2 regions of the Streptomyces violaceoruber genome follow, and region 1 is predicted to be linked to the other one. Evidence: riboswitches for the same ligand, from Rfam matches in the RefSeq annotation. Region 1 holds a riboswitch; the other holds the start of a gene.
The links. Region 1 has a riboswitch for glycine ahead of gcvT (glycine cleavage system aminomethyltransferase GcvT). Riboswitches for the same ligand answer to the same signal wherever they lie in the genome.

Region 1 (14,328 bases):
GCGGGCGAGTTGGGACATCAGGGACAAGGTGGCGCTTTGCGTCCTCATCTACGCGCGAAGATCGCCTCTTCCGACAGGGAGAAGGACCCCGCCGCCGTCAGTACCGGCTACCGGCCGGAGGGTATCCGTACCCGCCCGCCGGCGCCTGGGCGGGGGCCGGCGCGTGGGCCTCGCGGTCGTAGAACGGGCGCGCGTTGGCGCGCAGCCACAGGGCGACCGGGTCGTGGGCGTCGGTCATCGCCACCGTCGACACCGGCAGCCCGTCCGGCACCGCGCCGACGGACTGCTGCATCATCGCGCGCACCGCGTCGACGGCCGGCGGGGAGGTGTCGTACACGTCCAGGCCGATGGCGAGGTACGGCGCTCCGAGCGCCGGCTGCACCCAGGCGCGGCGCAGCGCGCGGACCGCCGGGGTGCGGTGGGCGTTCTGTGCGAGCAGGGCGTAGAACTGGGGGATCTCGATGGCCGGTTCGGACAGCCGCAGGGGCCCGGCGGGATGGCGGTCCAGGCCGGAGGCGATGCGGCGCAGGTCGAGCCAGGGGATGCCGACGCCGCCGCCGGGGGCGTGCGGATTGAGCCACAGGCCGTAGTGGTCCGGGTACAGGGCGCGGGCCGCCTCCAGGCCGTCGACCACTTCGTACGACCGGTTCCAGCCGCTGGCCGAGAGCTCCTGGGCGGAGGTCACACAGGGCGCGTAGCCGTAGCCCTCGACCTCCATGTTCCCGTACTGGGCGTCCGGGGAGCCGGCCTGGCCGTGCCACAGCAGCATCCAGACCTGGCCGGAAGTGGGGGTGGCGAGGGCGCGCAGCAGGGCCTCGTAGGCGTCGTAGCGCCCGGGCGTCACCTGGCGCAGCATGTGCTCGACCTGTCCGGTCGTGGTGCCGCTGGCGCTCACGCGTATCGCCCCTTCGAGAAGTTCCCCCGGTGTGGGGACCAGCTTAAGGCTCCGCCGGGTGCGGGGGGCCTATGAGCTCGGGGTGTGCTGTCGTCGTGCGGCTGCGGGTACGTCGTGGCTTGTCGCGCCCGCGCGGCGGAGCCGCACATGTCACGGCCCCGCGCCCCCGAAGGGGCGCTCGCCCGGGCCCGCGTCTACAAGTCCCGGTCGTAGAAGGGCCTGACCCTCTCCCGCATCCAGTCGCAGACCGGGTCCTGGGCTGCTTCCAGGAGGACCAGGTTGACCTGGTACTTCAGGGGGGACTTGGCGAGGGCCCGGCCGAGGGCGTCCAGGGGCAGGGTGCGGGCGTCGCCCTCCCAGTGGGTCAGTTCGACGCCGACGAACAGGACCGGGTCGGCGGTCTCGACGGCGGCCAGGCAGCGGCGCGCGCTGCGTACGACGCCGGTGGCGGCGAACTCGGCGGAGGCCGCGGCCAGGAAGTCCACCGGATCGTCCTGCCAGTCCGGCTCGAAGAGACGGACCCGGCCGCCGGAGGAGGGCCCGTCCAGCGGGGTGCGCCCGGCCCGGCACAGCTCGGCCACGGCGGGCGGCGGCAGCGGGATGCCGACCACGCCCTCCGGGTTCACCGCGATGCCGACCTGCGGTGGCAGGCCGCGGGCGAACTCCGCGGCGGGGGCGATGGTGTACGCCATGTGCGCGCCCGCGACCTGGCGGAGCTGCTCCTCCGAGCTGAACACCGGCACGTAGGCCTGGCCGTCGATCTCCAGCGAGGGCAGGTCGAGGGGGCCGCTGTGCGGGCCGCCGCCGTTCGGCAGGGGGACCCACAGGAAGCTGCGGCCGAGGACCTCCACGATCCGGCCACCGGCCGACGGGATGCCGAGGGAGGCGGACAGCACCTCCTCCAGCTCGTTGCCGGGCCACCCGCCGTGCGGGTGGGGGTGCGTCTGTGCCGGGAAGTCCATCTGCCTACCTACCGCCTGCCTGGTACCGCCGTTCGTGGCTGAAAGGCTAACCCGTTCGGCCCCGGAGCCCTACCGTGCGTCACCCCGTGAAGGCGATCCGCCGCAGGGTGTCGGCCGCCGCCCGGTCGAGGACGACCGCCGAGGAGCAGCCCGCGGGCAGGGTGCCTTCGGTCACCGCGCGCAGCAGGCGGGAGTTGGCCGCGCGGTGCCGCAGGAACGCGTACCGCGAGACGCCCCGGCCGCGCTCGCGCTGGCCGGCCAGGGCCTCGCCGGGAGCGACGTCGAGGAGCAGCAGGTGCAGGGTGCCGTCCCGGCGGCGGGCCTCGCGGGCCAGCCAGCCGCGCACCCAGGCCTGGGTGCCGCAGTCGTGCACGACGACGCCCTCGCCGGAGCGCAGCGCGCGGCGCAGTCCGGCGTAGTGGGCGAGGCGGACGAAGGGGCGGTAGAGCGTGTACGGCAGGAGGCGCGGCACTCGGCGGTCCCAGCGGTCGCGGGTGTCCTGGGAGTCGATGCGGCCGCCGCGCACGGTGCGCCGCATCAGCGTGGACTTGCCGCTGCCGGGCAGGCCGGTGATCACCACCAGGTCCCGGGGTCCGAAGAGCAGGGCGTGCGGGCTGCGGCCGTCGCGGTCCCTCAGGTCGCGGACGACGGGTGCGGTCAGTGGGGCGCATGCCTCGGGTGCCGGGGCGGCCGGCTGCTTGGGCAGCGCGAGTCCCGAGGTCGTGGCGTACGCCGTGGTCCTGTTCACCGTGATCGTCCTCCCCTGGGGCGGTACACGAGTACCTCCCCGTCGAGTGTAAAGAGAAGGTAATGCGCGGGTCTCGCGTTTTCGTTCGCTTACTGCCACAAGCCGGTTACAGATCACGGTCTGCCACGGATCGCCCGGGCGTGCAATGATGGCGGCGCCAACTGCATACCGGCCGTTTGAATCCGCGCGGGAGAGTCCCCGGCCGCGCCGGGGCGCCGAAGGAGCAAGTCCCTCCCTTGAATCTCTCAGGCACCGTTACCGCGCGGGCGAGGCACATCTGAAAAGCGGACCGCCCCCGACGGCGGTCCCACCCAAGGTGCAAGCCCTGATCGCCGTACTCCGGTGGCCGTGGCGAACCTCTCAGGTTCCGATGACAGATGGGGAGGACCGACCTCGCCCCGTCCTGTCCTGGGAGACGACCGACCGATGAGCAGTACCGAACTGCGCCGTACCGCGCTCGATGCCACGCATCGCGCGCTGGGCGCGACGATGACCGACTTCGCCGGCTGGGACATGCCGCTGCGCTACGGCTCCGAGCGCGAGGAGCACGTCGCGGTGCGCACCCGCGCCGGTCTCTTCGACCTGTCGCACATGGGTGAGATCACCGTCACCGGCCCGCAGGCGGCCGAGCTGCTGAACTTCGCGCTGGTCGGCAACATCGGCACCGTGAAGCCGGGCCGGGCGCGCTACACCATGATCTGCCGCGAGGACGGCGGCATCCTGGACGACCTGATCGTCTATCGGCTCGAAGAGGCCGAGTACATGGTCGTCGCCAACGCCTCCAACGCCCAGGTCGTCCTGGACGCGCTGACCGAGCGGGCGGCCGGGTTCGACGCCGAGGTGCGCGACGACCGCGACGCCTACGCGCTGCTCGCCGTGCAGGGCCCCGAGTCCCCGGGCATCCTCGCGTCGCTCACCGACGCCGATCTGGACGGCCTGAAGTACTACGCCGGTCTGCCCGGAACGGTCGCCGGCGTCCCGGCGCTGATCGCGCGCACCGGCTACACCGGCGAGGACGGCTTCGAGCTGTTCGTGAAGCCGGAGCACGCCGTCGGGCTGTGGCAGGCGCTGACCGGGGCGGGCGAGGCCGCGGGGCTGATCCCGTGCGGTCTGTCCTGCCGGGACACGCTCCGCCTGGAGGCGGGCATGCCGCTGTACGGCAACGAGCTGTCGACCGCGCTGACGCCGTTCGACGCCGGTCTGGGCCGGGTGGTGAAGTTCGAGAAGGAGGGCGACTTCGTCGGGCGCGCCGCGCTGACCGAGGCCGCCGAGCGCGCCGCTTCCCGGCCGCCCCGCGTCCTGGTCGGCCTGGTCGCCGAGGGCCGCCGGGTCCCGCGCTCCGGGTACCGGGTCGTCGCGGGCGGCGAGGTGATCGGCGAGGTCACCTCCGGCGCTCCGTCCCCGACGCTGGGCAAGCCGATCGCCATGGCGTACGTCGACCCCGCACACGCGGCCCCGGGCACCGAGGGCGTGGGCGTGGACATCCGGGGCAGCCACGAGCCGTACGAGGTCGTGGCGCTGCCGTTCTACAAGCGCCAGAAGTAGACAGAAGCAGACAGTGGACACGGGGCGCCGCCCCTCCGCGGCAGCCCCCGGGTCACGCGAGTCACTCATCCCTCCCTCGTCACCCCCTTCACCAGCCACTTCCTCGCGTACAGGAGAATTCAGGCCATGAGCAACCCCCAGCAGCTGCGCTACAGCAAGGAGCACGAGTGGCTGTCGGGCGCCGAGGACGGCGTCTCGACGGTCGGCATCACGGAGCACGCGGCCAACGCGCTCGGTGACGTCGTCTTCGTGCAGCTCCCCGAGGTCGGCGACTCGGTGACCGCGGGCGAGACCTGCGGCGAACTGGAGTCGACCAAGTCCGTCTCCGACCTGTACTCCCCCGTCTCCGGTGAGATCACCGAGGTCAACGAGGACGTCGTCAACGACCCGTCGCTGGTGAACAGCGCCCCCTTCGAGGGCGGCTGGCTGTTCAAGGTGCGGGTCACGGACGAGCCGGCCGACCTGCTCTCCGCCGACGAGTACACCGCCTTCGCCGGCGCCTGAGGAGTCACGATCGCATGTCGCTTCTGAACACACCCCTGCACGAGCTGGACCCGGACGTCGCCGCCGCCGTCGACGCCGAGCTGGACCGCCAGCAGTCCACCCTCGAGATGATCGCGTCGGAGAACTTCGCCCCGGTCGCGGTCATGGAGGCCCAGGGCTCGGTCCTCACCAACAAGTACGCCGAGGGCTACCCCGGCCGCCGCTACTACGGCGGCTGCGAGCACGTCGACGTGATCGAGCAGATCGCCATCGACCGGGTCAAGGCGCTCTTCGGCGCCGAGCACGCCAACGTGCAGCCGCACTCGGGCGCCCAGGCCAACGCGGCCGCGATGTTCGCGCTGCTCAAGCCCGGCGACACGATCATGGGTCTGAACCTCGCCCACGGCGGGCACCTGACCCACGGCATGAAGATCAACTTCTCCGGCAAGCTCTACAACGTGGTCCCCTACCACGTCGGCGACGACGGCCAGGTCGACATGGCCGAGGTGGAGCGCCTGGCCAAGGAGACCAAGCCGAAGCTGATCGTGGCGGGCTGGTCGGCCTACCCGCGTCAGCTGGACTTCGCCGCGTTCCGCAAGGTCGCGGACGAGGTCGGCGCGTACCTGATGGTCGACATGGCGCACTTCGCCGGTCTGGTCGCGGCGGGCCTGCACCCGAACCCGGTCCCGCACGCCCACGTCGTCACCACGACCACCCACAAGACGCTGGGCGGTCCGCGCGGCGGTGTGATCCTCTCCACGGCCGAGCTGGCCAAGAAGATCAACTCCGCCGTCTTCCCCGGTCAGCAGGGTGGCCCGCTGGAGCACGTGGTGGCCGCCAAGGCCGTCGCCTTCAAGGTCGCCGCGAGCGAGGACTTCAAGGAGCGCCAGGGCCGTACGCTGGAGGGTGCCCGCATCCTGGCCGAGCGCCTGGTGCGGGACGACGCGAAGGCCGCGGGCGTCTCCGTCCTGACCGGCGGCACGGACGTCCACCTGGTCCTGGTGGACCTGCGCGACTCCGAGCTGGACGGACAGCAGGCCGAGGACCGCCTCCACGAGGTCGGCATCACGGTCAACCGCAACGCCGTCCCGAACGACCCGCGCCCGCCGATGGTGACCTCCGGTCTGCGCATCGGTACGCCGGCCCTGGCGACCCGCGGCTTCACCGCCGAGGACTTCGCCGAGGTCGCGGACGTGATCGCCGAGGCGCTGAAGCCGTCCTACGACGCGGAGGCCCTCAAGGCCCGGGTGAAGACCCTGGCCGACAAGCACCCGCTGTACCCGGGTCTGAACAAGTAGACACCACACCTCCGGGTGGGGCGCCGCGTCCGCCACAAGCGGCCCGTCGCCCCACCCGGAGTGCCCCACCCTCTGCACCACCCCCGTTCTGAGGAGTCCCCGTGGCCATCTCGGTCTTCGACCTGTTCTCGATCGGCATCGGCCCGTCGAGCTCGCACACGGTCGGCCCGATGCGCGCGGCCCGCATGTTCGCCCGCCGCCTGCGCAACGAGGAGCTGCTGGACTCCGTCGCCTCGGTCCGCGTCGAGCTGTACGGCTCGCTCGGCGCCACCGGCCACGGCCACGGCACCCCCAAGGCGGTGCTGCTCGGCCTGGAGGGCGACTCACCGCGCACGGTGGACGTGGAGAGCGCCGACGACCGCGTCGAGACGATCAAATCCTCCGGCCGGATCAGCCTCCTCGGCGATCACGAGATCGCCTTCGCCTACGACGACGACATGGTCCTGCACCGCCGCAAGGCCCTTCCCTACCACGCCAACGGCATGACGCTGTGGGCGTACGACGCCGAGGGCGCCGAGGTGCTGACCAAGACCTACTACTCGGTCGGCGGCGGCTTCGTCGTCGACGAGGACGCGGTCGGCGCCGACCGCATAGTTCTGGACGACACCGTCCTGAAGTACCCCTTCCGCACCGGCGACGAGCTGCTGCGCCTGGCCCGCGAGACGGGCCTGTCCATCTCCGCCCTGATGCTGGAGAACGAGCGGGCCTGGCGCGACGAGGACGAGATCCGCGAGGGCCTGCTGGAGATCTGGCGCGTGATGCGTGCGTGTGTGGAGCGCGGCATGACCCGCGAGGGCATCCTGCCGGGCGGCCTGAAGGTCCGCCGCCGCGCCGCGAACACCGCGCGCAAGCTGCGCTCCGAGGGCGACCCGCAGGCCCTGGCCATGGAGTGGATCACGCTCTACGCGATGGCCGTGAACGAGGAGAACGCGGCCGGCGGCCGGGTCGTCACCGCCCCGACCAACGGCGCGGCCGGCATCATCCCCGCGGTCCTGCACTACTACGTGAACTTCGTGCCCGGCGCCGACGAGGACGGCGTGGTCCGCTTCCTCCTCGCCGCCGGCGCCATCGGCATGCTCTTCAAGGAGAACGCCTCCATCTCCGGCGCCGAGGTCGGCTGCCAGGGCGAGGTCGGCTCGGCCTGCTCGATGGCGGCCGGCGCCCTCGCCGAGGTTCTCGGCGGCACCCCGGAGCAGGTGGAGAACGCCGCCGAGATCGGCATGGAGCACAACCTCGGCCTCACCTGCGACCCCGTCGGCGGTCTGGTCCAGATCCCCTGCATCGAGCGCAACGGCATGGCCGCGGTCAAGGCGGTCACCGCGGCCCGGATGGCGATGCGCGGCGACGGCTCGCACAAGGTCTCCCTCGACAAGGTCATCAAGACCATGAAGGAGACCGGCGCCGACATGTCGGTCAAGTACAAGGAGACGGCGCGGGGCGGGCTCGCGGTCAACATCATCGAGTGCTGAGCGGCGCCCCGGGTCGGAGAGGAGGCGGGTGTCTCACATCGTGACACCCGCTTTCCGAAAAGCAAGACGGCTGAGATCGTTGCGGAGTACATGTTTCGCACGTGAAAGATCTGGCCATGCCCGCACCAGCTTCCGTCCCCGCACCGCAGACGCCGGTCAATCCCCGGTCGCGGGTCCTCGTCGCCAGCCTCATGGGGACGACGATCGAGTTCTACGACTTCTACATCTACGCGACCGCCGCCGTCCTCGTCTTCCCGAAGCTCTTCTTCCCGAGCAGTGACCCCACCACGGCGCTGCTGTCGTCGTTCGCGGTCTTCGGCGCCGCGATGGTCGCCCGGCCGATCGGCGCCGTCTTCTTCGGGCACCTCGGTGACCGGCTCGGCCGCAAGAAGACGCTGGTCGTCTCGCTGCTCACCATGGGCATCGCCACCTTCCTCATCGGCGCACTGCCCACCTACGCGCAGGCCGGCTGGGTCGCCACCGCGCTGCTCGTGCTGATGCGGCTCGCCCAGGGCTTCGCGCTCGGCGGCGAGTGGAGCGGGGCCGCGCTGGTCGCGACCGAGAACGCGCCCCGCGGCAAGCGGGCCCTGTGGGGGACCTTCCCCCAACTCGGCGCGCCGCTCGGCTTCATCATCGGCAACGGCCTGTTCCTGATCATCGGGGCGCTGCTGCCCTCCGAGAGCGGTGCCGACCCCACGCAGCCGTCCGAGGCCTTCGCGAACTGGGGCTGGCGCATCCCGTTCCTGTTCTCCGCCGTGATGGTCGCGATCGGCCTGTGGGTGCGCTCACGGCTCGTCGAGTCGACGGTGTTCACCCGGACCCGCGAGGCCGGGAAGGTGCGGAAGCTTCCGCTGGCCACCGTGGTCCAGGGCCACTGGAAGCAGCTGGTCCTGGGCACGTTCATCATGCTGGCGACGTACGTGCTCTTCTACCTCATGACCACGTTCTCGCTGAGCTACGGGCGCGCCGCCAAGGACGCCGACGTGCCGGGACTGGGCTACAGCTACACCACGTTCGTCCTGATGATGATCTTCGGCGTGCTGTTCTTCGCCGTGTTCACCCTGGTCTCCGGCCCGCTCGCCGACCGGTACGGACGCCGCGCCACCCTGGTCTGGATCACCGTCGCCATCGTGGTCTTCGGGCTGCTCTGGGTGCCGCTGATCGACATGGGCACGCTCGGCGTGGTGCTCTGGCTGGTGCTCGGCTTCACGCTGATGGGCATGACCTTCGGCCCGATGGGCGCCCTGCTGCCGGAGCTGTTCCCGACGAGTGTGCGCTACACCGGGTCGGGCATCTCGTACAACGTCAGCTCGATCCTCGGCGCGGCCGTCGCCCCCTTCATAGCGGTGGCGCTGTGGGAGGCCGGTGACGGGTCGCCGTGGCTGGTCGGCGTGTACCTCTCGGCGATGGCCGTGCTGACGCTGGCCGCCCTCCTGCTCTCCAAGGAGACCAAGGACGTCTCCCTGGAGGAGCAGGGGTCCGCACCCGCCGGCGAGGACCCCCGGACGGCCGCGGCGACGTCGTCCGTGTCCTGATCCAGGGGCCGCACGGGGCCCGCACGGGGTCCGCGCCGGACTGGCTCCCGCGGCTCAGATGCCGCAGTTGGGTGCCGACCAGTACGGCGACGGGTCGAAGGCCACGTGGGTGTGGTCGTTGTGGCCGGGGTAGCCCGGGCCGAGGATCTCCGAGAAGCCGTGGGTCCTGGCCTGCTGGGCGAGCCGGCAGAAGCTGGGCGAGCCGGTGAGGTCGGCGGCGTCGCCGTAGAGGTGGCGGCTGGTGGACGAGCCGCCCACCGCGCTGTTGCAGGCGCGGGAGCGGAAGCCGCTGGAGATGGTGATCGGCACGTCGCCGAGGGCGTGCCGCATGGCCTCCAGCTTCCACATGGTCTTCAGCGCGTTCGACTTGGCGGTGGCGGCGGAGACCGCGCCGCCCGACCAGTCCGAGTTGCACTTGTTGAGCTCGGCGTAGGTGAAGTGGACGGGCGTGCAGTCCGCGTCCTGGAGCGCGTAGATCTTGCTGAAGGTCGCGGGGCCGGCGACGCCGTCCGCGCCCAGCCCGTAGGCCGCCTGGAACTTCTTGACGGCGGCGGCGGTCCTGGCACCGTACTGGCCGTCGTAGGAGAGCCGTTCGCCGGAGGTGACCCAGCCGGCGACACGGATCTGGAGCTGCGTCACGTCGCTGCCGGAGGATCCCTGGGAGAGGGTGCGGTTCCAGGTGTAGCAGGAGTCGGCGTGCGCGGCGCCGGCGGTGGCGCCCACCCCGACCACCGCTCCGGCCATGAGCATGACAAATGAGAGAAGGAGACGTGACACACGTCTGAACATCCCGGCCTCCCGACCGTCGAGTCGTCCTTCGAACCGGAGCCCAGCGTGCGGCACCGCGCTACGCGCGTCAATGGCGCCCCGGCGAAGCGAAGTCGACGTTTCCGCTTCCGACGGGGATCGCCCGTGCCATCGTGGGGAATAACCAACTCCCGTCCCCCCACAGCCCCTCAGGGAGGCCCCATGCTGCGTGGCATCGACGTCAGCGCGTACCAGTCCGCCAACTACGACACGGACGGCCTCTCCTTCGTCTTCGTGAAGGCGACGGAGGGCCGTTCGTACGTCAACCCCAAACTCGCGGCCCAGACGGAGCGGGCCCGCGACGCCGGACTCGTCGTCGGCTTCTACCACTTCCTGTGGCCGGGCAACCTCACCGCCCAGGCCGAGTACTTCGTCTCCAAGGCCCCGGACCGCAAGGGCGACGTCCTCGCCGTCGACTGGGAGACGAACGGCGAGGGCACCCATCCGAGCAACGCGGAGAAGGACAGCTTCATCCGGCGGCTGAAGACGCTGCGGCCGGACAACCGGGTCGTCCTCTACTGCAACCGGAACTTCTGGTTGAACGTCGACACCACCTCGTACGCCGGTGACGGGCTCTGGATCGCCGACTACGTCTCGGCGGGCAAGCCGCGCATCCAGGCCAAGTGGCGCTTCCACCAGTACACCGACGACCCGGTCGACACCAACGTGGCGGACTTCGCGAGCAAGGCCGCACTGAAGGAGTGGGCCCAGAGCGCCTGAGGGCGGGGTCAGCCCCGGAAGGCCGCGGGCCGCTCCCGGGGCGCCTCCGCCAGCGCCTTGACGACGCCGTCGACGCCCTCGCGCAGGCCGTAGACCGGGGTGTCCGGCTGCTGGCGCCAGGAGTCGTCGATGCCGCCGGCGTCGACGGTGTCGAAGCCCAGCTCGTCGATCAGGGCGCGGACCTTCGCCTTGGCCGCCTCGTCGTCGCCGGCCACCGGGAGCGCCATGCGGTCGGGCGCGCCGGCCGGACGGGGGCGGTCGAGGATGTCCTGGGCGTAGGTGCCGTTGAAGGCTTTGATCACCGGGTGGCCGAGGTGGCGTTCGGTCCAGCGGCTCTCGGTGAGGCCCTCGTCCTCGATGCCCGCGATCCTGCCGTCCCGCTGCTGCGGGTAGTAGTTGCCGGTGTCGATGACCGCGACGCCCTCGGCCGCGCCGTCCAGGACGCCGGACGGCAGGTCCGGGACCCGCTTCAGCGGGACGGTGACGACCACGATCTCGGCGCCCCGCGCCGCCTCCTCCACCGCTACCGGGGTGGCGCCGGTCTCCTCGGCCAGTGCGCCGAGCGTGTGCGGCCCGCGCGAGTTGGCGACGGAGACGTCGTGTCCGAGTGCGGTGAGCCGCCGGGTGAGGTTGCCGCCGATGTTGCCCGCGCCGATGATGCCGATCTTCATGATGCTGACTCGCCTGGCCTTTCGGAGGTCGTGTCCTGCCGTTGAGCAGCAGCAACCTCCGGGCCGGGCGGGCTATTCCGCCGCCGTCCGGCTTTCACTCCTCCGCAGCAACGTGCCCGGACGGCGAAGGGGCGCCCGCCGGGTGACCGCCGGGCGCCCCGCACCGTGCCGTCACTTGTTCAGGTGGGCCCAGAACTCGTCGAACGACAGCTGCTTGTCGCCGTCGAGGTCGCGGCCGGCGATGATCGCCTCGGCCACCGACTCGGTGACGTTCCAGTCGCCGCCCTGGGCGAGCGCGGTCTTGAACTCGGCCGCGGTGATGAGGCCGTCACCGTCCGTGTCGATCCGCTCGAACTGCTTGCGTGCTTCCTCGATGTCGGCCACCGGTCCGCCCCTCGTTCCGTGCATTGGGTCCATCTGACGCAGGTCAGATTAACCGGCCTTCCGAGCGCTCAGTGCGGCGACCACCCACCTGAACTGGTCCTCGTGCGCGGAGGGTGGCTCCAGGCCGTTCACGATCGCCGACAGTTCCCGGTAGCGGGCGAGCCGGACGTTGGCCACCGCGGTGAGGCGTTCCAGCACGACGGCCGGGTCGGCGTCGCCGATCAGCGTGCGCACGATGCCGGCGGCCCGGGGCGAGTCCGGTGCGACGCCCTCGCGCAGCGCGCCGCCCGCGAGCCGCACCAGGCGGCTCATGAACCAGAGCGAGGAGCCCGCGGGGACGTCCGGCCCCCGGTCCGCCGCGTTGAACTCGATCATCCGGCGCATCGTGACCCGGAACTCCGGGTCCTGGATCAGCTCGGCCAGTTCCACCCAGGCGTCCACCTGCTCCGCCGTGGGGTCGTCGGGCAGGTCGGCCGCGGCGAAGCGCAGGCGGGTGCGGATGTCGGGGTCCGCGGTGTCGATGCCGGCGAAGACCTCGGCCATGAAGTCCTCGATGATCCGGCGGCGTTCGGTGGTGGACAGTCGTGCCAGCTTGTTCATCAGCGTCGTCTCCTCGGCGGTCGAACCGCGTCGCGCCACGGTCGACAGCACGGCCCGGGTCACCCTCAGCGCGGCGATCTGCGCGTCCAGCGCGCTCACGTGCGCCGCCGCGACCTGGGCGACGGTGGTCTCGCCGGCCAGCACACGGCGTACGGCGTCCAGGCCGAGGCCCAGTTCGCGCAGGGTGCGGATCAGCTCCAGGCGGGCGACGGACGCGGCGTCGTAGAGCCGGTAGCCGCCCGCGGAGCGGGCGTGCGGGGGCAGGGCGCCCTCGTCGGACCAGTAGCGGATGGTGCGCACCGTGAGGCCGGTGGTGCGGGCCAGTTCGCCGATGGTCATGAGGCCGGTGCCGTCGTCGGTCATGTCTGGGAGTGTGGGCCTTCCAGTGGGTGGAGACTCAAGGAGCGCGGTGTGGCGGAGAGCCTGCGGGAGATTCTGGACGCGGCGGCGCGGGGCGTGTTCCCCGCGGCGGACGGCGGCACGAGCGTCGTGCCGCAGTTCGGCGGCCGGGACGCGGGGATCATCGCCTTCACGGCGCACTCGGTGGTCTTCACCGACGAGGACGAGGGATGGGTACGCAGGACGCTGGCGTCGCTGGGCTGCGATCCCCTCGCCGCGACGATGAACGCCCGGTTCCTGGCGGCCTTCGCCGAGCGCACGGGCCGGGCGACGGACACGATCGACGTGCTGCTGACCGGGGCGCCGCTGCCCGGACGCCCGGAGGGGGCGCTGGAGGAGGTCGCCGATCCTGGGCATCCCCGGGTGGTCGCGGCCCGGCGGCGGCGCGACGGGGTGCGGGTGTGGGCGGCGGACGGCGGGGTGCTGGTGCTGGGCCGCGGGGTCGGCGGGCGGCTGGAGGTCGCCGTGGAGGTGGCGGAGGGCGCCCGGCACCGGGGGCTGGGGCGGCGGCTGGTGACGGCGGCGCGGCAGCTGGCCGGGGGTGAGGTGGTCTGGGCGCAGGTTTCGGCGGGGAACGCCCGCAGTCTGCGGGCGTTCCAGGCGGCGGGTTACCGGCCGGTGGGCTCGGAGGCGCTGTTCCTGCGCCCCTGAGCCAGGACGGCCGGTGTCAGTGCCAGGGCTGGTAGTGCGGGTTGCTCTCGCAGTCGCTCATGATCTCGGTCTTGGTCTGCCGGTCGACCGGACAGACGCCGATGATGTACTTCCGCTGGATGCCGCCGGGGAAGGCGACCTCGACCTGGTCGGCCCACTTGTGGGTGTCGCCGATGGTCTTGTTGACGTCGATGCCGCCGGGGGCGTCGATGTAGTAGTTGTAGCCGGACTTGTACCAGGTCTTGTACAGGTCGTGGTCGTAGCTCGTCGACACGTACGGCGAGGGCTGGTTGACCAGGACGTACTTCTCGACGTCGTACTGTCCGTTCTGGACGTCCTTGGCGTGGAAGCCCTCCTCGAAGACGACCTGCGGGCCGCGGCTGTCGCTGCGGTAGAGGGTGCCGCAGGTGGTGCGCCAGACCGGCTCGGGCGTGATGCGGTCGACGTCGACGCCGCGGTCGGCGGCGGCCTTGGTCCGGTCGTCGAACTGGGGGCAGGCCGGGGCGGCCTTGGCGGGGGCAGCCGACGGTGCCGGGGCGGCACCGGGGGCGGTGGCCGCGGTGGTGGCGAGGACGGCGGAGAGCGACAGGACCGCGGCGGCGGTCCGGCGGCGCAGACTAGTGGTGATCATGCGGATACGATCCCGGCCGCGGAGCGACGCATTCCGGATTCTCACCCGTAGGTGGCGTGTCCGTCGAACCGGGTTGATGTCAGCGGCAGATGGGAGGAGGGGTCCTCAGCGGTCCAGGACCCGCATCTCGAACCACGTGGTCTTCCCGCGCGGCAGCAGATCGACGCCCCACCGGTCGGAGAGCTTGTCGACGAGGAAGAGGCCACGCCCGCTGATGTCCGTCTCCTGCACCGGCATCAGACAGGGCAGCCCCCGGGAGGGGTCGCGGACCTCGACCCGGATCCAGCCGGGGCGGCGCCGCATGCGCAGGCCGAAGACCCGGGCACCGGTGTGGCGTACGGCGTTGCCGACCAGCTCGGAGACGAGGAGGACGGCGTCCTCCGTGACCTTGGGGCCGAGCTGCCACTGACGCAGGGCGACGACCTGGGCCAGCCGGCGGGCGGTGGCGGCGGACTCGGGCCGGGAGGGTAACGGAACTTCGTGCTCCGTCGGGTTGCCGAACAGGTCCAGCGCCTTGAGCGCGCGCTCGT
Region 2 (14,328 bases), 4.4 Mb from region 1:
CGACGGCACCGGCTTCGACCCCGACGCGCTGCCCCCGCCCGACCCCGAGGCGGGCGGCTTCGGACTGGCCGCCATGCGCGCCCGCCTGGACGCCCTGGGCGGCACCCTGTCCATCGAGTCCGCGCCCGGCCACGGCACCGCCCTGGCCGCCCGGCTGCCCCTCGTCCCGCCCACCGAGCCCGAGGCCCACCCGTGACCGACAGCCCCGTCCGCCTGCTCCTCGCCGACGACCACCCCGTGGTCAGGGCCGGGCTGCGCGCCGTACTGGAGACCGAACCCGGCATGGTGGTGGTGGCCGAGGCTGCCACCGCCGAGGAGGCCGTCACGCGCGCCGCACGGGGGGACGTCGACGTCGTGCTGATGGACCTGCAGTTCGGCAAGGGGATGAATGGCGCCGAGGCCACCGCCGCGATCGCCGCCCGCCCCGGGGCCCCGCGGGTGCTGATCGTCACCACGTACGACTCCGACGCCGACACCCTGCCCGCCATCGAAGCCGGAGCCACCGGCTACCTCCTCAAGGACGCACCACCCGAGGACCTGGCCGACGCCGTGCGCACCGCCGCCGCCGGACGCACCGCGCTGGCTCCCGCCGTCGCCGACCGGCTCATGCACCGGCTGCGCACCCCCGGCACCACCCTGACCCGACGCGAGACCGAGGTTCTGGCGCTGGTGGCCGACGGCCTGTCCAACCAGGCCATCGGCCGACGGCTGCACCTCACCGAGGGCACCGTGAAGTCCCATCTGGCGCGCGTCTACGCCAAGCTCGACGTCGACTCGCGCACCGCCGCCGTCGCCACCGCGGGCTCCCTCGGCCTGATCCGGCGCTGACCGCACGCGCGCGCCGCGGAAGCCGTCGAAGCCCGCGAAGGTCCGTCGGAATCACGAAGGGCGCACCCACGAAAAGGGGGCCGGCACTCCGGGATTGGCCTTGGCCCGCGACCCGGTCCCGGCTCTAGCGTCGAGCCATGCGCATCCGAATCGTCGACGCCTTCACCGACCGGCCCTTCGCCGGCAACCCCGCCGGGGTCCTGCTCCTCGACGCCTTCCCGGACGACGACCGGCTCCAGCGGGTCGCCCTGGAGGTCAACCACTCCGAGACCGCGTTCGCCCACCGCCTGCCCGCGGGCGGCGAGGCGGACTGGGCACTGCGCTGGTTCACTCCGGCCACCGAGGTCGCGATGTGCGGCCACGCCACGCTCGCCACCGCCCACGTCCTGCACACCACCGGCGCCCACGAGGGGCCGGTGCGGTTCGCCACCCGCAGCGGCGTCCTGGTGGCGACGCCCCGCGAGGACGGCTCGTTCACCCTGGACTTCCCGACCGCGCCGCTCACCCCGGTCGAGGCACCGCCGGGCATCGCCGCGGCCCTGGGTGCCGAGCCCCGTACCGTCCTGGACACCGGGCCGAACATCGGGGACCTGCTGGTCGAGGTCGCCGACGAGGAGACCGTCCGCGGCCTGTCGCCGGACCTCGGGGCGCTGGCCGCCCACTCCGAGCGCGGCATCATCGCCACCGCCCGCGCCGAGGACCCGGCCCGCGGTTACGACTACGTCTCCCGCTGCTTCTTCCCCAACGTCGGCATCGACGAGGACCCGGTCACCGGCAGCGCGCACACCGCCCTGGCCCCCTTCTGGTCCGAGCGCCTCGGGCGTCCCGACCTCATCGGGCTCCAGGCGTCGTCCCGCTCCGGCCGGGTGCGCACGGAACTGCGCGGCGGGCGCACGCTGCTGAGCGGGCACGCGGTGACGGTGATCGACGGCGAACTGCTGGCCTGACCGCGCGGCGGCGCGGCCCCGGGCGGTCACGCCGTCGGCAGCCAGTCCACCTTCCCGGCGAGCAGCCCGTAGCCGACGAAGGCCCCGATGTCGAGCAGCGAGTGCGCCACGACCAGCGGGCCCACGCGGCCCCAGCGGCGGTACAGGTGGACGAACACGACGCCCATCACCATGTTGCCGACGAACCCGCCGATCCCCTGGTAGAGGTGGTACGACCCGCGCAGCACGGAACTGGCCGCCAGTGACGCACCCGCGCCCCAGCCGAGCTGGTCGAGCCGGCGCAGCAGGTAGCCGACGACGACGACCTCCTCCAGGACGGAGTTCTGCACCGCCGAGAGGATGAGCACCGGGTATTTCCACCACACGTCGGGCAGGGCCTCGGGCACCACGGTGAGGTTGAAGCCGAGGCCGCGCGCGGCGAGGTAGAAGGCGATGCCGGTGCTGCCGATGACGGCGGCGACGGCGGCCCCGCGGCCCAGGTCCGGCCAGGGGCGGGTGCGGTCGAAGCCGAGGGTGCGCAGACTGCGCCCCTCGCGCAGCAGGAAGTGCGCGACGAGGGCGACCGGGACGAGCGCCGTGGTGATCCCGAAGAGCTGCCAGGCCAGGTCGAGCCAGGGACGGCCGGGCGCCGCGGAGGCGTTGAGCGTGGCCGCCTGGTCCTTGAGCCCGCCCGGCCGGGTGACCGAGCCGATGAAGCTGATGAGCGCGGACACGCCGCTCGCCCCGAGCGACAGTGCGAGGACGAGCAGCGTCTCGTCACGCAGGATCCGCCGCGCGGGGCGCTCCTCGGTCGAGGACTGCTCGCCGAGTCGCTTCTGAGGGAACGCATCGTCCACCGGGCCCGCCTCCGCCATGCACACCTGCCTCCAGCTGGGACGTCACAGCTTGCCCGATCAGTATGGGGCGGCGCGCGGCGGGGGCGGGTCGGACGGCGGTCAGCCGAGCGGCACCGGTTCCGGAAGGCCCACCGGCCACAGGTGCACCGGGTCCCCCTCGCGCATCAGCTCGACGTAGCGGCGGGTCGTGGCGGCCAGCGCGGCCTCCCGGGACATTCCCGCCTCCAGCGCCCGGTGGAACGTGGCGGCCTGCCAGGACGCGCCGTTGACCCGGCGGCGGCACCGCTCCTCGATGACGCCGAGGTAGAAGTCCCGGTCGGCGGGCTCCACCCCCCACGCGTCGAGACCGGCCTCGGCGAGCGGCAGCAGCTCGTCACGGACGAGTACGGCGGCGTCGACCTCGGTGGTGCCGCCGAGGCGGCCGCGCCGGGGCCATTCGAAGCGCGCGTCGATGCCGTGGCGGCACGCGGCCTCGAAGTTGGCGGCGGCGGCCTCGAACGGCAGCCTGGTCCACACCGGCCGGGGCTCCTCGGCGAGCGCGCGCACGACCCCGTAGTAGAAGGCCGCGTTGGCGATGACGTCGGTGACGGTGGGCCCGGCGGGCAGGACGCGGTTCTCGACACGCAGGTGCGGGACGCCGTCGGCGATGTCGTAGACGGGCCGGTTCCAGCGGTAGACGGTGCCGTTGTGCAGGACCAGCTCGGACAGGGAGGGCACGCCGCCCGCGTCGAGGACGTCCAGTGGGTCCTCGTCGTCGCAGATCGGCAGCAGCGCCGGGAAGTAGCGCCGGTTCTCCTCGAAGAGGTCGTGGGCCGAGGTCACCCACCGCTCCCCGAACCAGGTGCGCGGCCGCACGCCCTGGGCCTGCAGTTCGGGCGGGCGGGTGTCGGTGGACTGCTGGAACAGCGGGGGCCGCGACTCGCGCCACAGTTCGCGCCCGAAGAGGAAGGGTGCGTTGGCGCCGAGGGCGATCTGGGCGGCGGTCACCGCCTGGGCCGCGTTCCACACGTCGGCGAAGCGGTCCGGGGTGACCTGGAGGTGGAGCTGCACCGAGGTGCAGGCCGCCTCGGGCGCGATGGACTTGGAGGTGCAGGTCAGTCGTTCGACGCCCTCGATGTCGAGGGTGAAGTCCTCCCCGCGGGCGGCCACGATCTGTTCGTTGAGCAGGGCGTAGCGGTCGACGGCGGAGAGATTGGACGAGACCAGGTCGTCCCGGTCCAGCGTCGGCAGAATTCCGATCATCGCGATTCCGGCGTCGACCTCGCCCGCCTTGCGGTCCGCGTATGCCAAGGACGTGCGGATCTCCTCGGCGAGGCGATCGAATACCCGGCCGCCGAGGCGGTGCGGGGCGATGTTGACTTCCAGGTTGAACATGGCGAGCTCCGTCTGGAAGTCACGGCTCGCGATGCGCTCGAGGACTTGCGCATTCAACATTTTCGGCATCCCGTCGGCACCGACGAGATTCAATTCGATCTCCAGCCCCATCAGGTTCTTCGGGCGGTCGAACCGCTTCTCCGCCAGAAGTCGCTCCAGGCCCGTCAGGCACCGCTGGAGCTTCTCGCGGTAGCGCTGGCGATCGGACAGGTCGAACTGACCTGCCGCGACCTTCTCCCCCATGGAAGAGTCCCTTCTCGGAGCGATGAGTGGAAGATCCGGCCGCCGCTGGCCGGTGGCCGGTCAGGTTGGATGATGCCCAGCCGAAGCGATCGATAACGTCCCCGCACCGGCCCGGCAGCCGCTACGCTGTGCCGGTGTGACCGGTGGCACATTCACCGGGCATGGCACGTCGAGCAGTTTCCCGGGCCGACAACTCGTGAAAAACGCCGACGACAATTGGCCGACCGCTCGGTGAACATTCCCCGAGGTCACCGCCGTACACCCGGTCCGGAATCCGGAGGATTCCCACATATCGACGGCCGAATGCAACCTTGTACCGGTTACCGGAATCGGCTAGCCGAAACACAGTCTGAACACATGTCGTATAAACTCCGCGGACAGGCAGTGGACCGGCTCCCACGGTCGCAGGATCCTGCCGTCGAGTTGACGCGCGGCAGGCCTCTCCCACTTCTCGGTTCCCGGACCCGGTCCCTGCCTCTCCCAGCCCTGTGAGCCGACAGCGTCGTCCGCCCAGCTCCGCCCTCGCGCCACCGTGCCTTCGAATGAGAGGCGACCCATCATGCCCCTGCGTGTCCCCCCGGCCCCCGCGCCCGCCCTGCGCTCCGTCCTCACCGCTCTCTCCTCGCCCACCGCGGTCCGCGAGGCCCGGACCCCCGCCCTGCTCGGCGCCCAGGGACCCGCCACACCCGAACTGCCGCTTCCCGTGCACGTCCTCGACCGGGTCACGACGGAGGGCGTGGCGGCGACGCGGCTGGCCGGGTGGCGGTTCCACATCCGGCTGGGCGACCGGGCGGTGGCGGCGGCGGAGACGATGCTGACCCCCGACGGCTGGGCGTTCTCGCACTTCTTCGAGGGCCCCTACGTCGCCTCGACCGAACGCGCGCTGCGGCAGGCCGAGTCGGTGCCCCAGTCCTACCAGCCGCGCCTGCTGTCGGTGCCCGAGCTGTACATGCTCACGCTGTGGCTGCACGGCGACTGCACGGCGGACGCCGGCACGGGGCACCCCGCGGCCACCGATCTGCTGGTGCCGCTGGCGCCGGCCCCGCCCGGCATCGCCGCGCACCGGCCGCACCGGGTCGCCGAACTGCTGCCGGTCCTCACGCACCGGGTGACGCCGACGCGGTTGCTGGGTTCTCCCGCCTGACCTGCCCCGCGCCCCGCTCGCCACCCCGTCGCCCGGTCACCCACCCGCGCGGACTAGCCCCATCCGGCCATGCCGAACCATCCGAAGTGACAGTGCGGTTCAGCTGAACCGTCCGCGCGGGTGATGCGTCATCAACCTGTGAGAAGCGGTGCTGCCAAATGCCTGCGGATCGAGGCCCGCGGGGCAACACTGGGTTCCGAACGACTCGACAACGGGGGGCGGCCATGAACGAGGCTTCACGCCGCAGGACAGACAACACAGCGACCTCACCCATCACCACGGACCGAGAGACCCCACTCATGTGTCAGCACCAGCCACCGTGCCCCTCAGCCGTCTCCGCCGACCGGGAGTCCGCCCGTCTCGTGGCGCACCACCCGGAGCAGGGCTGGAGCCTGCTGTGCAACGGTGTCGTCCTCTTCGAGGACACCGGTGAGCTACTGCCGGACGGTCGGGTCATCGCCCCGCACCGTCCCGTCGGCGCGGGCCTGACGACCGCCGCCTGACCACCGGCCGGGCGGGGGCGTCCCCCTGCGCCCGGTGCATCACGGGGCCGGCCCGCAGCCACGGCTGTGCACCGGCCCCCACACGTGTCCGTGGCCGGTCACTCCGCGTGGTCTGCCCGCGCGGACGTGGTGACTGCCCGGTTTCCGGGTCCGGAACGCCTTCCCCCGAGCACCCGGTTTCCGGAAGACTCCGGGGCGTCCGGCGGTCGGCGTCGGCGGAGGTGGGGGAAGTGGCAACAGACGAGGCCCGGGCCGAGACGGTCTCCGGCCGCCGGGGCAGGGTCACGATCACGGACATCGCGCGCCGCGCGGGCGTCTCGGTCCCGACCGTGTCCCGGGTGGTGAACGGCCGCTCGGACGTGTCGCCCGGGACCAGGGCGCGGGTGGAGGAACTGCTGCGCCGGCACGGGTACCGCAAGCGCGCCGCGGCGCCCGGCCGCCGGGCCGCCCTGATCGACCTGGTCTTCAACGACCTGGACAGCCCCTGGGCCGTGGAGATCATCCGCGGGGTCGAGGAGGTGGCCCACGCCGCCGGGGTCGGCACCGTGGTCTCCGCGATCCACGGACGTTCGGGCGACGCCCGTCAGTGGATGCGCAATCTGCGGGCCCGGGCCTCCGACGGCGTCGTGGTCGTCACCTCCGCCCTGGACCCCGTGCTCCACCAGGAGCTGCGGATCCTGGGCGTGCCCCTGGTGGTCGTCGACCCGGCCGGCGCCCCCGACCTGGACGTGCCCATCGTCGGCGCCGCCAACCATTCGGGCGGACGGGCGGCCACCGAGCATCTGCTGGCGCTGGGGCACCGCAGGATCGGGCTGATCGCCGGTCCGCCGCGGCTGCTGTGCTCGCGGGCCCGCCGCGACGGCTACCGCGCCGCCCTGGAGGACGCCGGGGTCGCCGTGGACGAGTCGCTGGTCGTACCCGGGGACTTCCGTCACGAGTCCGGCTTCGCGGCCTGCGCCACCCTGCTGGGCCTGCCCGAGCCGCCGACGGCGGTCTTCGCGGCCAGCGACCAGATGGCGCTCGGCGCGATCGAGGCACTGCGCCGTCGCGGGCTGCGGGTGCCGCAGGACATGAGCGTCGTCGGCTTCGACGACCTTCCGGAGGTCCGCTGGTCGGCGCCGCCCCTGACGACCGTGCGCCAGCCGCTCGCCGACATGGGCAGGCAGGCCGCGCGCGCGGTGCTCCGCCGTACTCGCGGCGAACCTGCGGACCCGCCACGGACCGAGCTGGGCACGGAGCTGATCGTCCGCTCCAGCACGGCGCCGCCGCCCCCGCCCGTCCCGGCGACACCCTCCCGCTGAGTCGTCCCGCCGATCACCCTCCCGCTCGGGGCCCGGCGTGGAAGGTCCGCGACGTCTTCGTCCCGGCGAGGCCGAGGCGACGCGGACGCACGCGTACCCGCCGCAACGCCTTCACCGGGCTACCGTGCCCCCATGAGCCTGAGCATCCGCAACCAGCTCCCCGGCACCGTCACCGCCGTCACCCCGGGCGAGGCCATGGCGACGGTCGCCGTCCGTCTCTCCGGCGGCCAGGACCTCACCGCGGCGATCACCCGGGAGGCCGCCGAGGACCTCGCGCTCACCCCCGGCACCGCCGTACGGGCCCTGGTGAAGTCCACCGAGGTGGCTCTGGCCACCGGGCGGGTGGACGGGCTGTCCATCCGCAACCGGCTGCCGGGCACGGTCACCGCCCTCACCACCGGCGCCGCGATGGCCACGGTCGCGGTCGCCGTCGAGGGCGCCGAGCTGACCGCGGCCGTCACCCGGCAGGCCGCCGACGACCTGGGACTGTCCGTGGGGACTCCCGTCGTCGCGCTGGTCAAGTCGACGGAGGTGTCGCTCGCCACGGCCTGAGACGCCGAAAGGCCCCGCCCGGACACCGCGGGCCCGGGCGGGGCCTCCCTCACCTTCTTGGCGGGACTCAGTCCTCGTACGCGTCCAGCGGCGGGCAGGAGCAGACCAGGTTCCGGTCGCCGTAGGCCTGGTCGATGCGGCGCACCGGCGGCCAGTACTTGTCGGCGGCGGACACCCCGGCCGGGAAGACGGCCTCCTCGCGGGTGTACGCGTGGTCCCACTCACCGCCGAGCGCGTCCGCGGTGTGCGGGGCGCCGCGCAGCGGGTTGTCGTCGGCGGGCCAGGCGCCGGAGCCGACCTTCTCGATCTCCGCGCGGATGGCGATCATCGCCTCGCAGAACCGGTCCAGCTCGGCCAGGTCCTCGGACTCGGTCGGCTCGATCATCAGCGTGCCGGCCACCGGGAAGGACATCGTCGGCGCGTGGAAACCGTAGTCGATCAGCCGCTTGGCGACGTCGTCGACGCTCACGCCGGTGGCCTTGGTCAGCGGGCGCAGGTCGATGATGCACTCGTGCGCGACCAGCCCGCCGGGGCCGTTGTAGAGCACCGGGAAGTGCGGCTCCAGGCGCTTGGCGATGTAGTTGGCGGACAGCACGGCGACCTGCGTGGCGCGCTTGAGGCCCTCGCCGCCCATCAGGCGGACGTAGGACCAGGAGATCGGCAGGATGCCGGCCGAGCCCCACGGCGCCGCCGAGATCGGGCCGACGCCCGTCTGCGGACCGGCCGCGGGCTGCAGCGGGTGGTTGGGCAGGTACGGCGCCAGGTGCGACCGTACGCCGACGGGGCCCACGCCGGGGCCGCCGCCGCCGTGCGGGATGCAGAACGTCTTGTGCAGGTTCAGGTGGGAGACGTCGCCGCCGAAGTGGCCGGGCTTGGCGAGGCCGACCAGGGCGTTGAGGTTGGCGCCGTCCACGTAGACCTGGCCGCCCGCGTCGTGCACCTGCGCGCAGATGTCGGCGACGTGCTCCTCGAACACGCCGTGCGTGGACGGGTAGGTGATCATCAGCACGGCCAGCTCGTCGCGGTGCTTGTCGATCTTGGCGCGCAGGTCCTCGACGTCGATCTCGCCGTCCTCGGCGGTCTTGACGACGACGACCTTCATGCCGGCCATCACGGCGCTGGCGGCGTTGGTGCCGTGCGCCGAGGACGGGATGAGGCAGACGGTGCGCTGCTCGTCGCCGTTGGCCCGGTGGTAGCCGCGTACGGCGAGCAGGCCCGCGAACTCGCCCTGCGACCCGGCGTTCGGCTGGAGCGAGACCTTGTCGTACCCGGTGACCTCGGCGAGCCGCTCCTCCAGCTCGCGGATGAGGGTGAGGTAGCCCTGCGCCTGCTCGGCGGGCGCGAAGGGGTGCAGCGCGCCGAACTCGGGCCAGGTGACCGGCTCCATCTCGGTGGTCGCGTTGAGCTTCATGGTGCAGGAGCCCAGCGGGATCATGCCGCGGTCCAGCGCGTAGTCCCGGTCGGCGAGGCGGCGCAGGTAGCGCAGCATCGCGGTCTCGGAGCGGTGCTGGTGGAAGACGGGATGGGTGAGGAAGTCGTCGGTGCGCAGCAGCGCCTCGGGCAGCGTCTCCCCGGCCTCCGCGTCCAGCGACTCGATGTCGCCCTCCACGCCGAAAGCGTGCCACACGCCGCCGACCTGGGCGCGCGTGGTGGTCTCGTCGCAGGCGAACGACACGTGGTCGGCGTCGACGAGCCGCAGGTTGATGCCGTTCTCGCGGGCGGCGTGCACGATCCCGGCGGCCCGGCCGGGCACCCGCGCGGTGACGGTGTCGAAGTAGGAGCCGTGGACGATCTCGACGCCGCCAGCGGCGAGGCCGGCGGCGGTGATCGTGGCGTACCGGTGGGTTCGGCGGGCGATGGCCCGCAGGCCCTCGGGGCCGTGGTAGACGGCGTACATGCCGGCCATGACGGCGAGCAGCACCTGCGCGGTGCAGATGTTGCTGGTGGCCTTCTCGCGGCGGATGTGCTGCTCGCGGGTCTGCAGAGCCAGGCGGTAGGCCTTGTTGCCGTCGGCGTCGACGGAGACGCCGACCAGGCGGCCGGGGAGGCTGCGGGCGAACTTCTCGTGCACCGCCATGTAGCCGGCGTGCGGTCCGCCGAAGCCCATCGGCACGCCGAAGCGCTGGGTGGTGCCCACCGCGATGTCCGCGCCCAGCTCGCCGGGCGAGGTGAGCAGGGTGAGGGCGAGCAGGTCGGCGGCGACGGTGACGAGCGCGCCCAGCTCGTGCGCCCGGTCGATCACCGGCTTGATGTCGCGGACGGCTCCGGAGGCGCCCGGGTACTGGAGCAGGACGCCGTTGATCTCGCGCTCGGCGATCTCGGCCGGGATGCCCTCGCTCAGGTCGGCGACGACGACCTCGACGCCGGTCGGCTCGGCGCGGGTCCGTATCACGGCGACGGTCTGCGGCAGGGCGTCCGCGTCGACCAGGAACAGGCCCTTCTTGTTCTTGCCCATGCGCCGGGAGAGGGCCATCGCCTCGGCGGCGGCGGTGCCCTCGTCGAGCAGCGAGGCGCCGGAGGTGGGCAGGCCGGTCAGCTCGGCGACCATCGTCTGGAAGTTCAGCAGGGCTTCGAGACGGCCCTGGGAGATCTCCGGCTGGTAGGGCGTGTACGCCGTGTACCAGGACGGGTTCTCCATGACGTTGCGCAGGATCACCGGCGGGGTGAAGGTGCCGTAGTAACCGAGGCCGATCATGGAGTCGAGGACCTGGTTGCGGTCGGCCAGGGAGCGCAGCTCGGCCAGCACCTCGGCCTCGGAGCGCGCGCCCGGCAGGTCCAGCGCGTCGGCGTTCTTGATCACATCCGGCACCGCGGCGGCCGTCAGTTCGTCGAGCGAACCGTAACCGACCTGCGCGAGCATCTTGGCCCGGGCCTCGTGGTCGGGGCCGATGTGGCGCTGCTCGAAGGGCATGGCCTGTTCGAGTTCGGAGAGCGGAGTGCGATGGGCGGTCATTGCGGAGGCCTCCTGGTCTGACGACCTTCGAGGGGCACCACGGCGCGGGTACCCGGACGGCCTCCCCCTCTGTCATCTCAACCTGAGAGCTTCACCGGGCGAGCCCTGGAGCTCTGCCCGGCTTTCACCGTCGGTGAGAGCGGAAGCCGTCGACACCCGCCCTGCTTTCCAGAGTGACCTCGTCCGTGCGGTACGTGAGCCTGAGAGATTCCGGGGAGGATTTGCTCCTTCGGCGCCTCCGGTGATGTCCGGAGGACTCTCCCGCGCGGGGTCAGCAGCCGTTTGCCAGCGTACCAGCGAGGTCGCCGCACGGACTTCGAGTGGCCGACCGGGCATTTGTGCCGTTTTGTAGTACTTACGGATGATTAGGCGGCTGGTGTGCGACCCCAGTCCGGCCCAGTGGTGCGATCAAGTGGAGGGCCCCGTGCGTACTGACATCGATCCGCGGAACCTGATCGGCCGCAAGGCGTTCGACCGCGACGGCAGCAGGATCGGCACCGTGGACGAGGTCTACCTCGACGATGCCACCGGCGTCCCCGAGTGGGCGGCGATACGGACCGGCCTCTTCAGCAGGGACGCCTTCGTCCCGCTGGAGCCCAGCGAGCTGGTCGACGGCGCCCTGCGCGTGCCCTTCGACCGGGCCCTGATCAAGGAGGCGCCCGACTTCGGTGTCGGCCGCCACCTCTCGCCGGAACAGGAGCTCCAGCTCTACCACCACTACGGCCTGGACGTGGCGGCCGCTCCCCCGCCTCCCGACCACGACTTCGGCAAGCTGGCCGGCAAGGGCAAGGGGCCCGACGAGGGCTGACCCGCCCCGCCCTCCGTGTCGGCGACCAGCGGCAGTGGATCCGCCGGTGTCAGCTCCGGGTCGTCCACCAGGAAGGTCCGCACCCGCCCGACCCCCGAGTACGGCGTCTCGAAGCGCACGGTGACCCGTCCGAGACCGCTGCCCTGGACCCAGCCGTGCCCCAGCTCCGTGTGCCGCACGTCGTGCCCCGACGGCCACCGGCGCTCGGCGGGCGAGGGGCTGTGCGCCTCGGCGGGCTCGGTCCCGGGCTCCTCGGCCGGTTCCTCCGCCCGGTCCCCTGCCGCCTGCGCGAACAGGTCCTCCTGCGTGTAGTCGGCGAGCCCGCTGACACCCACCCCGAGCAGCCGCACGCCGCCCGTGGTGTCCACCGAGTCCAGCAGTCTGGCCGCCGCCTCCCGCACCACCGCGGGGTCGTCGGTGGGGCCGCGCAGGGTCTCGGAGCGCGTGAGCGTGGAGAAGTCGTATCTGCGCACCTTGAGCACGATGGTCCGCCCGGACAGTCCGGAGGCGCGCAGCCGCCGCACGCACCGGTCCGCCAGCCGCCCCACCTCGACGCCGACCCGCACCCGGTCGTGGATGTCCACGTCGTAGGTGTCCTCGACCGACACCGACTTGGTCTCCCGCTCGGCCACCACCGGCCGCTCGTCCCGCGCCAGCGCCATGGCGTACAGGGCGTGGCCGTGCGCCTTGCCCAGCAGCCGCACCAGCTCGTCCTCGCCCGCCTCGGCGATCTCGCCGACCGTGGTGATCCCGGCCCGCCGCAGGTGGTCTCCCGTGGCCGGTCCCACCCCGGGCAGCGTCCGCACCGTCATCGGCTCCAGCATGGCGCGCTCGGTCCCCGGCGGGATGAGCACCAGTCCGTCGGGCTTGGCCGCCTCCGAGGCGATCTTGGCGAGCATCTTGGAGGCGGCGAGGCCCACGGACCCGGTGAGGCCGGTGACGGTGCGGATGTCCGTGCGCAGCTTCGTCCCGGCCAGTCGCGCCGTCTCCGCGTCCCGGGCCGCCCCGCCGGCGTCCAGGTCCACGAAGGCCTCGTCCAGGCTCAGCGGCTCGACCAGCGGCGACAGCTCCCGCAGCAGCCGCATCACCTGCTCGCTGATCGACCGGTAGAGCTCGAAGCGCGGCACGAGGTAGGCGGCGTGCGGCGCGAGCCGGCGGGCCTGGCCCATCGGCATCGCGGAGTGCACCCCGAACACCCGCGCCTCGTACGAGCAGGTGGCGACCACGCCGCGCGGTCCGAGGCCGCCCACCACGACGGCCTTCCCACGCAGGCTCGGCTTGGACGCCTGCTCCACCGAGGCGAAGAAGGCGTCCATGTCGAGATGCAGGATCGTGGGCGCGGTTCTCACATCTCCGATGCTGCCCTACGCCACTGACAATGCCCTCACCGGACGGCCCCGGGGCGCGGCGGGATCAGACCGCCCGGTTGTTCCGCCGCCGGGCCAGTTCGTCGGCCGGATTGTGTCCGACCAGGGTCTCCCCCGTGTCGATCCGCTCGCCGTGCAGCTGGGACAGCGCGCTCTCCACGTCCCGCCAGACCACGCCGACGGCGATCCCGAAGATGCCCTGCCCGCCCTGGAGCAGGGCGTGCACCTCCTCGGGCGAGGTGCACTCGTGGACGGTGGCGCCGTCGCTCATCAGCGTCATCCGCTCCAGGTCGCGAAAGCCGCGCTCCCTGAGGTGCTGGACGGCGGTGCGGATGTTCTGCAGGGACACACCGGTGTCGAGGAAGCGTTTGACGATCTTCAGCACGACCACGTCGCGGAAGCTGTACAACCGCTGCGTCCCGGAACCGTGCGCGGGCCGCACACTGGGCTCGACGAGGCCCGTGCGGGCCCAGTAGTCCAGTTGCCGGTAGGTGATGCCGGCGGCCGCGCAGGCCGTCGGCCCGCGGTAGCCGATCTGCTCGGACGCCATGGACGTCGCCCCTCCGCTGGTCGGCACCGCTGCCGGTCGCTGCGGACCGGGATCGGCCGCAACACCGTGCTGGGCGTGGCCCGCGCCTGCGCGAAGCCGGGAGCCCGGGGGAGGGTACGGACCACCTGCCCCGAAGCTGTGCCCGGGGCCACCCCCAACCGTACCGTCGCCGCTGATTCTCACGCCGACCTCCGTCCTTGACCTGCCTCCTCGAAGGTAGGCAGTCACCAAGGGTGCGTCAACGATCGCCACACTCGGCACGCCGAGTGATAATCACCCTACGAGTGGTTTCCCGTGTCCGATCCCGGGAAAGGCTAGCCGGATGTGCCCGTACGGGCCCGCGTCTCACTGATTGCTGGTCCCGAAGTCCTCCGGCGAGATCTGGTCGAGGAACTCGCGGAACTTCTCCACCTCGTCCTCCTGCTCGTCCGGAATGGCGATACCGGCGTCGTCGAGGACCGTGTCGCTGCCGTAGATCGGCGTACCGGTACGCAGGGCCAGCGCTATGGCGTCGGACGGCCTGGCGCTGACCTCGACCCCGCTCGCGAAGACCAGCTCGGCATAGAAGACCCCGTCGCGCAGGTCGGTGATGCGTACTTCGGAGAGCTCCTGGCCGACGGCTTCCAGCACGTCCTTGAAGAGGTCGTGGGTCAGCGGCCGTGCGGGAGCCATGCCCTGCTGGGCGAAGGCGATCGCCGTCGCCTCCCCCGGTCCGATCCAGATGGGAAGGTAACGGTCGCCGCCCACCTCGCGCAGCAGCACGATCGGCTGGTTGGAGGGCATCTCGACCCGGACACCTACGACATCGAGCTCGTTCACACAGCAACCCTAGGCCGTGCCCGGGACGTTTGGGTAGTCGGGCCGGGATCGGGTGGGCGATCCGGGTCCCCGGCCCGCCCGTTTCAGGGCAGCCGCACGCCCA

Region 2: linked by a shared signal. The riboswitch ahead of gcvP (aminomethyl-transferring glycine dehydrogenase) and the one ahead of gcvT (glycine cleavage system aminomethyltransferase GcvT) in region 1 are both predicted to bind glycine.

Annotation. Positions count from the first base shown of each region.
Region 1 is NZ_CP137734.1:2,589,854-2,604,181, forward strand. It holds gene R2E43_RS11170 (enhanced serine sensitivity protein SseB C-terminal domain-containing protein) at 98-895, opposite strand; gene R2E43_RS11175 (enhanced serine sensitivity protein SseB) at 1,090-1,857, opposite strand; gene R2E43_RS11180 (AAA family ATPase) at 1,937-2,605, opposite strand; glycine riboswitch at 2,783-2,876, shown strand; glycine riboswitch at 2,877-2,992, shown strand; gene gcvT (glycine cleavage system aminomethyltransferase GcvT) at 3,032-4,150, shown strand; gene gcvH (glycine cleavage system protein GcvH) at 4,277-4,654, shown strand; gene glyA (serine hydroxymethyltransferase) at 4,669-5,931, shown strand; gene R2E43_RS11200 (L-serine ammonia-lyase) at 6,033-7,400, shown strand; gene R2E43_RS11205 (MFS transporter) at 7,517-8,935, shown strand; gene R2E43_RS11210 (D-Ala-D-Ala carboxypeptidase family metallohydrolase) at 8,990-9,724, opposite strand; gene R2E43_RS11215 (glycoside hydrolase family 25 protein) at 9,905-10,462, shown strand; partial or broken gene R2E43_RS11220 (NADPH-dependent F420 reductase) at 10,471-11,151, opposite strand; gene R2E43_RS11225 (EF-hand domain-containing protein) at 11,305-11,517, opposite strand; gene R2E43_RS11230 (MerR family transcriptional regulator) at 11,566-12,480, opposite strand; gene R2E43_RS11235 (GNAT family N-acetyltransferase) at 12,529-13,167, shown strand; gene R2E43_RS11240 (ADP-ribosyltransferase) at 13,184-13,798, opposite strand; gene R2E43_RS11245 (ATP-binding protein) at 13,904-14,328, opposite strand, start outside.
Region 2 is NZ_CP137734.1:7,039,018-7,053,345, reverse strand. It holds gene R2E43_RS31605 (sensor histidine kinase) at 1-196, shown strand, start outside; gene R2E43_RS31600 (response regulator) at 193-828, shown strand; gene R2E43_RS31595 (PhzF family phenazine biosynthesis protein) at 966-1,775, shown strand; gene R2E43_RS31590 (CPBP family intramembrane glutamic endopeptidase) at 1,802-2,629, opposite strand; gene R2E43_RS31585 (hypothetical protein) at 2,711-4,228, opposite strand; gene R2E43_RS31580 (hypothetical protein) at 4,788-5,372, shown strand; gene R2E43_RS31575 (DUF5999 family protein) at 5,672-5,875, shown strand; gene R2E43_RS31570 (LacI family DNA-binding transcriptional regulator) at 6,106-7,176, shown strand; gene R2E43_RS31565 (TOBE domain-containing protein) at 7,309-7,728, shown strand; gene gcvP (aminomethyl-transferring glycine dehydrogenase) at 7,796-10,681, opposite strand; glycine riboswitch at 10,860-10,955, opposite strand; gene R2E43_RS31555 (PRC-barrel domain-containing protein) at 11,106-11,489, shown strand; gene R2E43_RS31550 (DNA polymerase IV) at 11,399-12,838, opposite strand; gene R2E43_RS31545 (MerR family transcriptional regulator) at 12,903-13,589, opposite strand; gene R2E43_RS31540 (bifunctional nuclease family protein) at 13,752-14,225, opposite strand; gene ftsR (transcriptional regulator FtsR) at 14,309-14,328, opposite strand, start outside.